DNA from 3 places in the Streptomyces sp. WMMB303 genome. Region 2 is predicted to be linked to each of the others. Evidence: riboswitches for the same ligand, from Rfam matches in the RefSeq annotation. Region 2 holds a riboswitch; each other region holds the start of a gene.
What was found. Region 2 has a riboswitch for cobalamin ahead of metE (5-methyltetrahydropteroyltriglutamate--homocysteine S-methyltransferase). Riboswitches for the same ligand answer to the same signal wherever they lie in the genome.
Positions count from the first base shown of each region.

Region 1: linked by a shared signal. The riboswitch ahead of P2424_RS16245 (hypothetical protein) and the one ahead of metE (5-methyltetrahydropteroyltriglutamate--homocysteine S-methyltransferase) in region 2 are both predicted to bind cobalamin.
Region 3: linked by a shared signal. The riboswitch ahead of P2424_RS00650 (energy-coupling factor ABC transporter permease) and the one ahead of metE (5-methyltetrahydropteroyltriglutamate--homocysteine S-methyltransferase) in region 2 are both predicted to bind cobalamin.

Region 1 covers NZ_JARKIN010000001.1:3,651,145-3,653,397, forward strand. The annotation lists gene P2424_RS16240 (ABC transporter substrate-binding protein) at 1-340, opposite strand, end outside; cobalamin riboswitch at 450-573, opposite strand; cobalamin riboswitch at 781-914, shown strand; gene P2424_RS16245 (hypothetical protein) at 1,055-2,032, shown strand; gene P2424_RS16250 (CbiQ family ECF transporter T component) at 2,029-2,253, shown strand, end outside.
Region 2 covers NZ_JARKIN010000001.1:520,346-522,598, forward strand. The annotation lists cobalamin riboswitch at 651-801, shown strand; gene metE (5-methyltetrahydropteroyltriglutamate--homocysteine S-methyltransferase) at 980-2,253, shown strand, end outside.
Region 3 covers NZ_JARKIN010000001.1:136,607-138,859, reverse strand. The annotation lists gene P2424_RS00655 (GNAT family N-acyltransferase) at 1-571, opposite strand, end outside; cobalamin riboswitch at 1,089-1,271, shown strand; gene P2424_RS00650 (energy-coupling factor ABC transporter permease) at 1,301-2,002, shown strand; gene P2424_RS00645 (energy-coupling factor ABC transporter substrate-binding protein) at 1,999-2,253, shown strand, end outside.

The DNA of each region.
Region 1 (2,253 bases), 3.1 Mb from region 2:
AGAGCACGTCCTGCGCGGTGACCGGCTTCCCGTCGTGGAACTGCGCTTCGCGCAGACGTATCCGCCACCGGGTTCCCGAGGGGTCGCTCTCCCATGAGTCCGCGAGTCGTTTGCGGACGGACATGTCGTCGGCATACGTGCCGAGTGTGTCGTACAGGGCCTTGGCGCGGGCCTGGTCGACGAAGTTGGGGGCGACGTGCGGGTCGAGGGTCTCCTGGGAGCCGCCGGCGGTGAACGCGGCGCGGAACCGGTCGCCGTCGTCCGCGCTACTTCCGTCCCGGCCACAGCCGGTGAGCAGGCCAGAGCCGGCCAGTGCCAGTCCGCCTCCGGCTGCCAGCACTCCTCTTCTGCCGGGTCCGGGCCGTGGTGCCGGTTCCGTCCGGGCATGCCTCGTCACGGTCGATCCTCTCCGGGGTGTCCTCGCCCCTGCTGTCGGACCGGCGACGGGTCAGTCTCCTGGCTCCCGGATCGTCGCTCACCTCCGCCTTCCCGTTCGCGAACGGTGGCATGGTGGAGGGCCGCTCCCCGGTCACAGTGGCGGGACCGCGCCGGACTCGCACCGGCTTCCTGGTTCCCCTCGCCTCGTGGGCTCATTGTGACGCACGGGCCGACGGCCTCGGCACCGGGGCTGCCACCTGCGGCTCGGCCACGGTCGGCAGCTCGTCCTCGCATCCGGCGAGTGCGGCATACATAATTCCGGAGCGGGGCCGGTGAGCGGCGGCACCACCCCCTGGCGCGAACATCCTTGCGGGTCTAGCATCCCTGGTGTCCGCCGTCGGCGGACACACAACTTCATGCGTACGCATGCGGGGAAAGCCGGTGAGAATCCGGCGCTGACCTGCAACCGTGAGCAGCGGAGGGCCCTGAGTCCTGTGCTGCGAGCCGGAGCGCCCGATGCGGCACGTGCACCGCTTCCCACTGTCATGGTCCGCAGCGTGGAGCTCCAAGTCCCCGAGCCCGGACCCCTGCGCGCTCTTCTTCGGAAGAGATGCCGGGGGTTTTCGTACGGCCGGGGCCGGGGTCCCTGGTGCGGCCCCCGGATGAAGGGCCTCCGATGCCTCGCGTGTTACGCACCCTGGCCGCGGTGCTCGCCGTGCTGGTGGGCTCGGTCGGCGCCGGCCTGACGACGCCGGCCGAGGCTTCCGCGTCGGCGGCGTCCAGGGGCAGGGCCGGATACTGCCCGGATGCCGACGGGGTGACCGTGGTGGTCGACTTCCGGGAGCTGGGTGGCGGGACCCTGGTGCGGTGCGCGCCGGGAGGTCACCGCACCGGCCTGGCCGCGCTGAAGGCCGCGGGCATCGAGGTGACCGGCACCAACCGGTGGGGCGAGTCGTTCGTGTGCCGTCTGCTGGGCAAGCCCGGTCCGCAGCGCGAGCCGTGCGTGGACACTCCTCCGGCGAGCGCCTACTGGTCTTACTGGCACGCGCCCAACGGCGGCCGGTGGGCCTACAGTCAGCGCGGCGTCACCTACCGCACCCCGCCCCGGGGCAGCTTCGAGGGCTGGTCCTTCTCCCTCGACCACACCGAGAACGACGCTCCCCCGCCGCGTGTCGCGCCCCGGCGCCCCAGCACGGGCTCCGGGGGTGGTTCGGGCTCCGGCGGCGCCGGTCCGCAGCAGGGCGGCGGCGGGGCGGTCGGCGGCACCGGTGGGCGGGGCGGCAGCAGCGGGGCGGGAGGTTCCGATGGAAGCAGCTCCGGCCCCCAGGACCGCGGAAGCCACTCGACCGAGGGCGGCAAGGGCGAGACGGACGAGAAGAACAAGGGGAAGGACGGGAAGAAGCCGTCCAAGGGCAGCGCCGAGGACGACAGGCGCACCGAGGAGGCCCGGGGGTCGTCCGGTCCGGTGGCCGCTCCCACCGAGGCCGAGGACTGGCAGGGCGGGAATGCGGCGGGCGAAGACGCCTCTGGCTCCTCCGGTGTGCCGGTCGGAACCCTGGCGGGAGGAGCCGCGGCCGCGGGCCTCGCCGCCGCGGGAGGCGTGGCCGCATGGCGGCGGCGCAGGTCCAGAGGTGAGGACGCCACGACGCCGTGAAGCGTCCGCACCTGACACCCCTGTCGCGCACTGTCCACCCTGGCGCCTGGTGGCTGTGGGCGCTCGCTCTCGCCGTGGCCGCGAGCCGCACGACCAACCCTCTGCTGCTGGCGATGCTGCTGGGGGTGGCCGGGCTGGTGGTGGCGCGGCGCCGCGGCACGGCGCCGTGGGCGCTCGCCTTCCGGATGTACCTGTGGCTCGGCGCCTTCATCGTCGTCATG
Region 2 (2,253 bases):
CCGGAGTCCCATCCGCCACACCAGCAGTTCCGCGGCGCGGTGGCGACGCCTGGTGCGGGGCGTCCGCGGCACGAACGCAACAGGCACTCGGCTCCGCACCGGCCTCGCCGCGCGGGACCGGGCCCAGCGGCGGGAGGAGTCGGGGCGCCGTCGGCCCTGCCGTTCGCGTTGCCGAAAGAGGACGCCCCCCATCCCCTCGCCCGTCCCGCCCCCGGCTTGCTCAGTACTGCGGGAGGAGTTCGGGTCGAGCGTGCTGCCGGCCGTCGTCGGCTCCGGATGCTTCCTCCTCGCCCTCGGCCCTGCCTGGCTCTTCGTCGGACGCGTGAGCCAGGCGCGGCACTGGCGGCCGCGTTCCTCCGTCGGCCCGGCCGGCGTTCGTCCCCCGGGCCGACGGCCGGTCCCTCCTGGCCCGCATCGTGCGACAGCGCAGGAACACCCCTCCGGGACGTGGCGGAACCGCTGAACCGCATGAGGGCGACACGGGCAGGGCCACTGCCTGCGTCGGGGAGGGCACGCTCACCTCCGGAGCGCCGGCGCCCGGGGCCGGGCACGGAGGGGCGGGGGCTCGCGGGGCGCACTACCCGGGCGGGGGGCTCTGCACCTAGGCTGGCGGGGCAGCTGGTTCGTCCCGCCCGCCAGGCGGGGCGTCGTAAGAGGGAACCCGGTGGAAGTCCGGGACTGCCCCGCAGCGGTGAGCGGGAACGACCGCCGTCACACGCACTGGACCCGACGGTCCGGGAAGCGACGGCCAGTAGGAGCCCGCCGGGAGACCGGCAGGCGAGCCCGCGAGTCCGAAGACCTGCCCGTTGCCCGCACGCGCCCACGTGTGTGCGGATATTCCGGTGACCTCGAGGGCGGGTCGGCGCACATGTCCGGTGGACGGAAGCAGCCGCGCTTCCGGCTTTTCACCGGTATTCCGTCACCTTCGCTCCTCGTGCCCGCCGGGATCCCGACGAGACATCTCGCGAAGGAGATCTCCGTGACAGCGAAGTCCGCAGCTGCGGCAGCAGGGGCCACCGTCCACGGCTACCCCCGCCAGGGCCCGAACCGGGAACTGAAGAAGGCCGTCGAGGGCTACTGGAAGGGCCGCGTCACCGCCGAAGCCCTCCGGCAGACCGCCAAGGACCTCCGCGCTGCCAACTGGCGGCAGCTCGCCGAGACCGGCATCCACGAGGTGCCCACCGGCGACTTCTCCTACTACGACCACATGCTGGATGCCGGCGTCATGGTCGGTGCCATCCCCGAACGCCACCGGGAGGCCGTGGCGGCCGACACCCTGGCGGGCTACTTCGCGATGGCCCGCGGCACCCAGGAGGTGGCGCCGCTGGAGATGACCAAGTGGTTCGACACCAACTACCACTATCTGGTCCCCGAACTCGGTCCGGACACCGTTTTCGCGGCCGACGCCGGCAAGCAGGTCGCCGAGCTGAAGGAAGCCCTCGCGCTGGGGCTCGCGGGCCGGCCCGTGCTGGTCGGTCCCGTCACCTACCTCCTGCTGGCCAAGCCCGCCCCGGGGGTCGCCGCGGACTTCGAGCCGCTGAGCCTGCTGGAGCGGCTCCTGCCGGTCTACGCCGAACTGCTCGCCGATCTGCGTGCCGCGGGCGCCGCATGGATCCAGCTGGACGAGCCCGCACTGGTCCAGGACCGCACCCCGCAGGAGCTGGCCGCCGCGGAGCGGGCCTACCGCGAGCTGGGCGGGCTCACCGACCGGCCGAAGCTGCTGGTCGCCTCCTATTTCGACCGGCTCGGCGACGCCCTGCCGATGCTGGCCAAGGCACCGGTCGACGGCCTCGCGGTGGATTTCACCGAGGCGGCCGCGGCCAACCTCGACGCGCTGGCCGCAGCCGGCGGCCTGCCCGGCAAGCGCCTGGTGGCCGGCGTCGTCAACGGCCGCAACATCTGGATCAACGACCTGGAGAAATCCCTGACCACCCTGGGCACCCTCCTCGGGCTCGCCGGCCGGGTGGACGTATCGGCCTCCTGCTCACTGCTGCACGTACCGCTGGACGTGAAGGCCGAACGCGACATCGACCCCGAGGTGCTGCGCTGGCTCAGCTTCGCCCGGCAGAAGACAGCCGAGATCGCCACCCTCGCCAAGGGCCTGGCACACGGCACCGACGCCATCGGCGCCGAACTGGCCGCCAACCGTGCCGACCTGGCCTCCCGCACCGACTCCGCGCTCACCCACGACCCGGCGGTGCGGGCCCGGGCCGCCGCCGTCACCGAGGCCGAGACCCGCCGCTCCCCCTCCTA
Region 3 (2,253 bases), 380 kb from region 2:
TCACCTGCGCCGGCGCCGACGGCTGCCACGGGCGGTGCGGGAAGACCTCCATGCCGGAGGGCGGCGCATGGCGTGCGGCGCACAGCGCCCACGTGTGCGCCGCACTCCGCCCGCCGTCCGCCAGCGGCACCGAGGCACAGCCCGCCAGGTAGCGATGCCCCGACAGCAGCACGTAGCGGGCGAGCGCCGACCACATCAGGTTGATCACTGCTCCGGACCGGTGGCCGGGATGCACGCATGACCGTCCCGCCTCGATCATCGACGTGCGGAGCCCTGCCAGCGCTCCCAGGTCGAACTCGCCGTCCGCGTAGGAGAGCCGGACCCGTCCCGGCGGCAGGAGGCGGTAGGTGCCGACGACATCGCCCGTCGCGGTTTCCGTGACGATCAGATGGTCCGCGACGGAGTCGAAGGCGTCCCTCTCGAGGCCGGACGAGCGGGACCCGGCAGCGGCTCCCATCTCCCGGCCGAACACCTCGTGGCGGAGCCGCTGCGCGGCCCGCACCTCGGCCGCGGAGTCGGCGACGGCGGCGGTGTAGGCGGCGCTTTCCCTTGCTGTGGATGAGGTTGTCATCAGTGGTGTCCCCTCAGCAGGCTCGTGCCCGGCCCGGCGGGCCGGGCCGCGTGGTGCGCGTGCCCGGGCCCGTGCGGGCCCGGCGTTCTCGCGGCGGCACGGGACCCCGGTTCCCGGGCGGTGGGGCTCGCCCGGCGTCCTCCGGGAGCACGTCCCGCCAGGTCATGAGTAGCGCCGCGGGCGGGCCGGCCGGTGGCGCCCAGGCGTCAGCGGCCTGAACCGGGGGTTCCGGCTCGGCGGGTACCGCGGCGGGACGAGCCGGGCCCGGGGATCTCTCAGGGCGGATCGCCGCGTATCGTGCCCCTCCCGCACCCCGTGCACGCGTCGCCGCCGGCCGGCCGTACCCGGTCCGCCGCGCACGTGTGCGATCGGTGCCGCGAGAGCACTCCGCCCGCGTGTGAACGCCCGTGCCGGTCCGCGCCGGTGCGCGGCCCGCCGGGGTGCGCGGCCCGGGACGCGGAGGTGACCTCAGCCTTCGCACTCCCTGCCCCCGGCTTGTCACCTGGCGTGTGTGCGACTAGTGTCGCCACGCCTTGGTGAACGGGAAATCCGGTGCGATACCGGTGCGGCCCTCGCCACTGTGATCGGGAATGCCGGCTCCGGCCCTTGCGGGCAGCCACTGGGTCCTCGGACCCGGGAAGGCGGAGTGCGGGCGGTGTACCCGTGAGCCAGGAGACCGGCCAAGGCACGTCGTCCATCCACGAGGTGCTGGAGAGGGTCTGCTGAGCCATGCACATAGCCGAGGGTTTTCTGCCTCCGGTGCACGCGGTCGCCTGGGGCGTCGCGGCGGCGCCGTTCGTCGTCCACGGAGCCCGGTCCCTGACCCGTGAGGTCAGGGAGCATCCCGAGAGCACGTTGCTGCTGGGAGCCGCGGGTGCTTTCACGTTCGTCCTGTCGGCCCTGAAGCTGCCATCGGTCACCGGCAGTTGTTCCCACCCCACCGGTACCGGTCTGGGCGCCATCCTGTTCCGACCGCCGATCATGGCCGTGCTGGGCACCATCGTGCTGCTGTTCCAGGCGCTGCTGCTCGCGCACGGCGGGCTGACCACGCTCGGCGCCAACGTCTTCTCGATGGCGATCGTCGGTCCGTGGGCCGGCTACGGGGCCTACCGGCTGCTGCGGCGCTTCGGCGCGCCGCTGATGGTCGGAGTGTTCGCGGGCGCGTTCGTCGCCGACCTGTCCACCTACTGCGTCACCAGCGTGCAGCTCGCGCTCGCCTTCCCCGACCCGAGCAGCGGCTTCCTCGGCGCACTGGGCAAGTTCGGTTCCATCTTCGCGGTCACCCAGATTCCGCTCGCGATCAGCGAGGGGCTCCTCACGGTGCTCGTCATGCGCCTGCTGGTGCAGTCCAGCAAGGGCGAACTGACCCGGCTGGGCGTGCTCCTGTCGGGCGGGCGGAAGCGGACCGAGACGGAGGCGGCGGCACGATGAAGCGCAACACCAGGATCAACGCGCTGCTGCTCGTCCTCGTGGCGGCACTCGCCGTCCTGCCGCTGGCCCTGGGGCTCGGCGACGACAAGGAAGAGCCGTTCACCGGATCCGACGCGCAGGCCGAGACGGCCATCACCGAGCTGGAGCCCGACTACGAGCCGTGGTTCTCGCCGCTGTACGAACCACCCTCCGGCGAGATCGAGTCGGCGCTCTTCGCGCTGCAGGCAGCGCTCGGTGCGGGTGTCCTGGCC